Linked DNA regions of Lichenihabitans psoromatis. The protein of the gene in region 1 binds, or shares a complex with, the protein of each later gene. Links are inferred from orthologs where the notes say so. Each region holds a gene or a part of one and is shown in the gene's direction. Other genes may lie near its edges. The genes, in order: secA and secY.

What was found.
Region 2: the proteins of secA (region 1) and secY are in contact, whole or in part, in a crystal structure (PDB 3DIN), measured with the Thermotoga maritima proteins. The link is inferred for Lichenihabitans psoromatis from one-to-one orthologs. Residues at the interface, in WP_004082002.1 of Thermotoga maritima: Glu261, Ala262, Arg263, Lys300, Ala301, Arg302, Thr303, Ile304, Ile305, Leu323, Tyr324, Asp325, Pro326, Val329, Ser330, Tyr333, Ile336, Lys340, Phe345, Val349, Glu363, Phe364, Tyr374, Ser375, Gly376, Gly377, Glu393, Ile395, Thr482, Ser483; in WP_004081795.1 of Thermotoga maritima: Glu108, Gly109, Glu110, Glu111, Ala236, Glu237, Arg238, Arg239, Ile240, Thr241, Ile242, Gln243, Tyr244, Ala245, Arg246, Arg247, Val248, Thr249, Gly250, Arg251, Arg252, Val253, Tyr254, Gly256, Ala257, Ser258, Thr259, Tyr260, Leu261, Pro262.

The regions. Positions count from the first base shown.
Region 1 is NZ_CP036515.1:605,473-609,155, forward strand. Bases 246-3,610 are described here. They hold secA (preprotein translocase subunit SecA), read left to right. Parts: upstream 246-575; coding sequence 576-3,410; downstream 3,411-3,610. Other genes in these bases: EY713_RS02865 (hypothetical protein), read left to right, coding at 3,421-3,610. Also shown: EY713_RS02855 (peptidylprolyl isomerase), read right to left, coding at 1-116; more of EY713_RS02865, read left to right, coding at 3,611-3,683. UniProt on the Escherichia coli protein: Required for protein export, interacts with the SecYEG preprotein conducting channel.
Region 2 is NZ_CP036515.1:4,026,493-4,029,638, reverse strand. Bases 319-3,146 are described here. They hold secY (preprotein translocase subunit SecY), read left to right. Parts: upstream 319-977; coding sequence 978-2,315; downstream 2,316-3,146. Other genes in these bases: rpsM (30S ribosomal protein S13), read left to right, coding at 3,139-3,146; EY713_RS18790 (adenylate kinase), read left to right, coding at 2,312-2,929; rplO (50S ribosomal protein L15), read left to right, coding at 319-581. In the rest of the region: rpmD (50S ribosomal protein L30), read left to right, coding at 1-88; more of rplO, read left to right, coding at 102-318. UniProt on the Escherichia coli protein: The central subunit of the protein translocation channel SecYEG. Consists of two halves formed by TMs 1-5 and 6-10.

The DNA.
Region 1 (3,683 bases):
TCGGTGATCTCGACGCCGTTGACCTTGGCCAGCACCTTCGCCTCGGCGACGGTCGCGCCCAAGAGGAGCGCCAGGGCGGCGCCGGCCAGGAGAGTTGATTTCAATCGTACGCGCATAAGGATGTCCGTTCGGTGAGAAGGCTCCGCGACGCCCGAAAGCAGCGTGGACCTTGGGCGGATGGCGTCTTTGCTTGTCTCGTGCTGTGGGCGTTGGTCGGGAGCCTTGACGAGCGATGCCCAGACCGGCCGACCCTCGGCCCGTCCAACCTTTGAGCGCGCCGGTTCGGATCAAGCCACTGGACTTTCGGCCTCTCTAACTCTCGTTGCCAACCTCCGCTGCATTGACAAGGTTTCCGGGCGCTCATATCTGCGATGGCGGAATTTTGCCATTGCTTTCTCGCGCGTCCGACTGCGGAACCGCCACAAGGGCCGCCCATCGCGTTGCATCCTTGCAGCGCGATCTCATCGCTTAGTGTATCACGCACGATCTTTGTCGCGCATTCGCCGTGATGCCGTGACACTGGTTCGAAAACGCATAACGCGAGCCGGTCCGCCGGCTTCGAAAGGTCTTCATCAATGTTCGGCTCGCTCGCAAGAAAGATTTTCGGCTCATCCAACGACCGCAGGCTGAAGACTTTCTCCTCTCGCGTCGCCGCCGTGAACGCGCTCGAGCCGGAGATCGCAGCGCTGACCGACGCCGATCTTGCGGCCCGCACCGCGACGTTCAGAGCGGAGCTCGCGGCCGGCAAGACGCTTGACGACATTCTGGTGCCAGCCTTTGCGACGGTGCGCGAAGCCGCGAAGCGCGTCCTCGGCCAGCGCCATTTCGACGTGCAGCTGATCGGCGGCATGGTGCTGCATGAGGGCGCGATTGCCGAAATGCGGACCGGCGAAGGCAAGACGCTGGTGGCCACGCTGGCGACGTACCTCAATGCGCTGGCCGGCAATGGCGTGCATGTGGTGACCGTGAACGATTACCTCGCCCGTCGCGACGCCGAATGGATGGGACAGATCTACCGCTTTCTTGGCCTCAGCGTCGGCATCATCGTGCACGGCCTCGACGATACCGCCCGGAAGGAGGCCTATGCGGCCGACATCACCTACGGGACCAATAACGAATTCGGCTTCGACTATCTCCGCGACAACATGAAATACGAGCTGAGCCAGATGGCGCAGCGCGGCCATTCCTTTGCGATCGTCGATGAGGTGGATTCGATCCTTGTGGACGAAGCACGGACGCCGCTCATCATCTCGGGCCCGTCGGACGACAAGTCGGACCTTTACAACAGTGTCGATAAGTTCATCCCGCACCTCGTCCGCGAGGATTACGACCTCGACGAGAAGCAGCGCACCACCAACCTGACCGAGGTTGGCAACGAGCATATCGAGGCTTTGATGACCGAGGCGGGCCTTCTGGAAGGCTCGCTTTACGAGGCCAGCAACGCGACGCTCGTGCACCACGTCCAGCAGGCCCTGCGGGCCCATAAGCTGTTCAGTCGAGACAAGGACTATATCGTCCGCAACGACGAAGTCGTCATCATCGACGAATTTTCTGGCCGCATGATGCCGGGTCGCCGCTATTCGGAAGGGCTGCATCAGGCGCTCGAAGCCAAGGAGCACGTGACGGTTCAGCCAGAGAACGTGACGCTCGCCTCGATCACGTTCCAGAATTACTTTCGACTCTACAAGAAGCTGGCGGGCATGACCGGCACGGCCGCGACCGAGGCCGACGAATTCGCGGAGATTTACAGCCTCGACGTGATCGAAATCCCCACCAATCGCCCCGTGTCGCGTCTGGATGGCGACGACGAGGTTTATCGCACTGCCGAGGAAAAGGCCCGCGCGGTGGTGCGCGAGATCGAGGCCGCGAATGCAAAGCTGCAGCCGATCTTGGTCGGGACCACGTCGATCGAGCGATCCGAGCAACTTGGCGAGTTGCTGGCACAGCAAGGCTATCAGCGCATCGACTTCACGGCTCCGAACGCACTCGACAAGCTGTATAAGTCCGCCCGGTCCGGGAGGCCGTCCAAGACCTTCGCGATCCTGAACGCACGCTTCCACGAGCAGGAAGCCTATATCGTGGCCGAGGCCGGTGTGCCCGGCGCCATCACGATCGCGACCAACATGGCCGGGCGCGGCACCGATATCAAACTCGGCGGCAGCGAGGAGATGCGGATCGGGGTCGAGGCGGGGTCGATGGAGCCGGGTTCCGCACGGGACGCCAAGGAAGCGGCCATCCGCGCCGAGATCGCCGCCTTCAAAACGAAGGCCATGGAGGCTGGCGGTCTCTACATCATGGGCACCGAACGCCATGAAAGTCGCCGTATCGACAACCAATTGCGCGGGCGATCCGGTCGCCAAGGCGATCCAGGGAGCTCTAAATTCTTCCTGTCGTTGCAGGACGACCTCATGCGCATCTTCGGCTCCGAGCGGATGGATGCGGTGCTGACGCGTCTGGGCCTGCAGGAAAACGAAGCCATCATCCATCCGTGGATCAACAAGGCTTTGGAAAAGGCGCAGCAGAAGGTCGAAGCACGCAACTTCGACATGCGGAAGAACGTGCTGAAATACGACGACGTCATGAACGCCCAGCGCAAGGTGGTGTTCGAGCAGCGTCGCGAGATGATGGCGCAGGACTCGCTCGAGGAACAGATCGACGAGATGCGGACCTCGGTGGTCGACGATCTCGTGGCGCGCTTCATCCCGCATGACGCTTATGCCGAAACCTGGGATACGGCAGGCCTCAAGCAAGCGTGCCTCGAAACCCTCAACCTCGATGCCCCGATCGACGAATGGGCCAAGGAAGAGGGCATCGGCGACGAGGAACTGAACGAACGTCTACAGAAGGCTGCCAACGAGGCCTATGCGGCGCGCGTGGCGCAAAATACGCCCGACGTGATGCGCTATGTCGAGAAGCAGGTCGTGCTCCAGATGCTCGATCATCTCTGGCGCGAACATCTCGTCGTGCTCGATCATCTGCGGCAAGTGATCGGGTGGCGTGGTCTCGCGCAGCGCGATCCGCTGAACGAGTATAAGTCGGAAGCTTTCGACCTGTTTAACAGCCTCGTGGCCCGTCTGCGAGAGAGCACCACCGCGCAATTGATGCGGGTCGAGATCGCCTTTGAGGCGCCGCAAAACGAACTTCCGCCTATGTTCGCCTCGCATACCGATCCGTTGACCGGTGACGACGATGTCGCGCTTGAAAACAACAACCCTCAATTCGGCAATCGAGATTTCGCCTTCAATACGGCTGCGGCCGGCGCGGCCGTGTTGACCGCGGACGCAGCTGTGCATCGCGATCCGCAGGATAGCTCGACATGGGGCAAAGTTGGCCGCAACGAGCTTTGCCCTTGTGGCACGGGCCGCAAGTTCAAACATTGCCATGGCGCCCTGCTTCAGGGCGGCGAATAGACGCCGTCTCTTGACCATCGCCGGGCCGCTTCCATCCTTCATCGGACGCGGCAATTGCCCCACCCGGCTCGAGGAAGCGACAGACATGCCATCCAACCCATTAAGCGATAAGGCGCGAGGGGTTTTCGCCTTCGCGGCCTATCACCAACTCACCTCCAGCGAGACGGTGATCGACGTCATTTTGAAAGACGATGCCGGGCATTCGGCGGACCCCGCCGCCATCAAGGAACTTGAGGATGGTGGCCTCGTCACGGTCAATGGAGCGCGCGCCGC
Region 2 (3,146 bases), 3.4 Mb from region 1 along the record:
CCGTCGGTCCACCCTTGAAGATACGCCGGCAATCCGGGGCATGATCGCCAAAGTGGCGCACATGGTCCGTATCGTCGATAGCCAGTGAAGGAGCTACAATCATGAAGCTCAATGGCATTTCGGATAATGACGGGTCCAGCAAGTCGCGCATGCGCGTCGGTCGGGGCATTGGTTCGGGTAAAGGCAAGACCGGCGGTCGCGGCGTCAAGGGTCAGAAGGCCCGTACCGGCGTTCGGGTAAAGGGCTTCGAGGGCGGTCAGATGCCCTTGCATCGCCGGCTCCCCAAGCGTGGCTTCAATAACGTGTCCTCGATTGACTATAACGAGGTCAATGTCGGCCGTATCCAGCAGGCAGTGGATGCCGGCAAACTCGGCAGTGGTCCGATCACGGTTGCGGGCCTCATCGAGGCTGGTCTCGTCTCGAAGGCTCGTGATGGGGTTAAGATCCTTGGTATGGGCGAACTGACCGCGAAGCTGACCTTCGATGTGGCTGCGGCTTCGAAGTCGGCGGTTGAAGCGATCGAAAAGGCAGGCGGGACGATCACGATGTCGGCCCAGTCGAGCGACGCGTCAGCTGCGTGACGATCCGCTTTTCGGGTAAGGATTGGGGGCGGCGAGCAATCGCCAGCCCCCTTTTTCTTGAGTAGAGTAACGAAGGCTCTGGACCGGTCGATACGACTCTAAGGTCGAAGACCTGTTGCGCCGCTCTCGTCTATCTTAGATAACAAGCGCTGCTCAACCGGGATCCGGACGCGAGGCGGCTCTTTCGATCTCTCCCGGTCGATCTGAGCCGTGATGGCCCGGGCGTCGGTGTGCTGTAGTAGGGTCGCACTGCTATGAAGGCCCGCCGCAAGACGAAAAGTGTGGCGGAGTTGCGAGACGGATAGACGACGGGGAGGTGGTCATTGAGCGGCACCTCCTGGTCTACACCGTCATGGTTTGATCTGGCGCGCGTGCGCGTGCCTGCGGAGCACAGAAATGGCATCGGCAGCTGAACAGCTTGCAGCGAACATCAACTTTTCGGCTTTCGGCAAGGCCGAGGAGCTTAAGAAGCGTATCTGGTTCACGCTCGGCGCTTTGGTGATCTACAGGCTCGGGACATACATTCCGCTGCCGGGAATCGATCCTGCCGCGTTCGAGGCCAATTTCGTCGGTCACAAACAGGGCGTGCTCGAACTCTTCAACATGTTCTCGGGCGGCGCGGTTCAGCGAATGGCGATCTTCGCCCTGAACATTATGCCCTACATTTCGGCCTCGATCATCGTCCAGCTCCTCACGTCGGTGGTGCCCTCCCTCGAGAGCTTGAAAAAGGAAGGTGAGGCGGGCCGGAAGGTCATCAACCAATATACGCGCTACCTCACGGTCGTGCTCGCGGCGTTCCAAGCCTATGGGATCGCGGTAGGGCTCGAAGGGCAGAGCGGGGTTGTCTCCGATCCAGGTTGGTTTTTCCGCATCTCGACCGTCATTACATTGATGGGCGGGACAATGTTCCTGATGTGGCTCGGTGAGCAGATCACGTCGCGTGGGATCGGCAACGGATCATCCTTGATCATCTTCGCCGGCATTGTCGCGGCATTTCCGGCCGCTATCGCCAATACGCTGGAGCTTGGACGTCAGGGCGCGCTGTCGACCGGCCTTATCCTCCTGGTGCTGGTGATGGCGATCGGCGTGATTGCCTTCATCGTGTTCATGGAGCGTGCGCAGCGTCGGCTGCTCATCACCTATCCGAAGCGACAGGTGGGTAACCGCGTCTTTGAAGGGCAGACATCTTTTCTGCCGTTGAAGCTGAACACGGCCGGCGTCATTCCGCCGATCTTCGCCTCTTCTCTGCTGCTTCTGCCCACGACGGTCGCGAATTTCTCGCAGTCGGCCGGCGGAACGGGGATCCTCTCGTCGATCGTCGCGGTGTTCAGTCGTGGTCGCCCGCTCTACGAGATCGCCTACGTCAGTTTGATCGTGTTCTTCGCGTTCTTCTATACGGCCGTGGTCTTCAATCCGGTGGAGACGGCCGATAATCTCAAGAAGCACGGTGGGTTCCTGCCCGGCATTCGACCCGGTGAACGGACGGCGCAATATATCGATACGGTGCTGACCCGCATCACCGTGCTCGGTGCAGCCTATCTCGCGATCATCTGCCTCTTGCCCGAACTCCTCGTGTCTTACGCCGCCCTTCCGTTTTATTTCGGCGGCACATCGTTGCTGATCATCGTCAGCGTCACGATGGATACGGTTGCGCAAATCCACGGCCACCTGCAAGCTCATCAATATGAGGGACTGATCAAGAAGTCCCGTTTGCGGGGAGGAAAGAAGAGATGAGGATCGTTCTGCTGGGACCACCTGGTGCCGGTAAAGGAACCCAATCGGAACGACTGCGGGCGCGCTATCACATCCCGCAACTGTCGACGGGTGACATGTTGCGTGCGGCTGTGAGCGCCGGAACACCGATCGGCCTTCAGGCCAAAGCCATCATGGATGCCGGCCATCTCGTCTCGGATGATGTGGTTGTCGGCATCGTGGCCGATAGAATCATGCAAACCGACGCGCAGAATGGTTTCATTCTGGACGGCTTTCCGCGCACCGTCGCGCAGGCCGAGGCGCTCGACAGCATGCTGATCGGCAAGGCAATGCGCCTCGATGGGGTCATCGAACTCGACGTCGACGAATCGGTTCTCGTCTCGCGTATTCACAACCGGGCGCTCGAGACCGCGGCGCGTGGCGGCGTGGTTCGGGCCGATGACAAGCCCGAGACCGTGAAGGCTCGACTCGACGCCTACAAGGCACAGACCGCGCCGGTGTCGGATTATTATGCGCGCCACGGCTCGCTTCGGCGGATCGACGGAATGATGCCGATCGACGAGGTTACGGATCAGATCAACCGTGAACTCGACACGCTTGTCGGTTCCGCTGCGATGGCGTCATCCCGATCCTGATGCGCCGGGAATGGCCGGCTTTTGACGGCCGATCTCGCTTGAGGGTTGACGGGTGAGCTACGACGCTCTATAGGCCAAAACCTTCAAGGTGGCGAAGCTTGGTGTGACTGGGCAATCCGTGTGGGCGCCCGGTATTTTTTCGTTCGAGCGACGACCTTTTCCTTTGAAATATCCGGGTGGGCTCGATCACACCCGTTGGAGTATACCACGTGGCCCG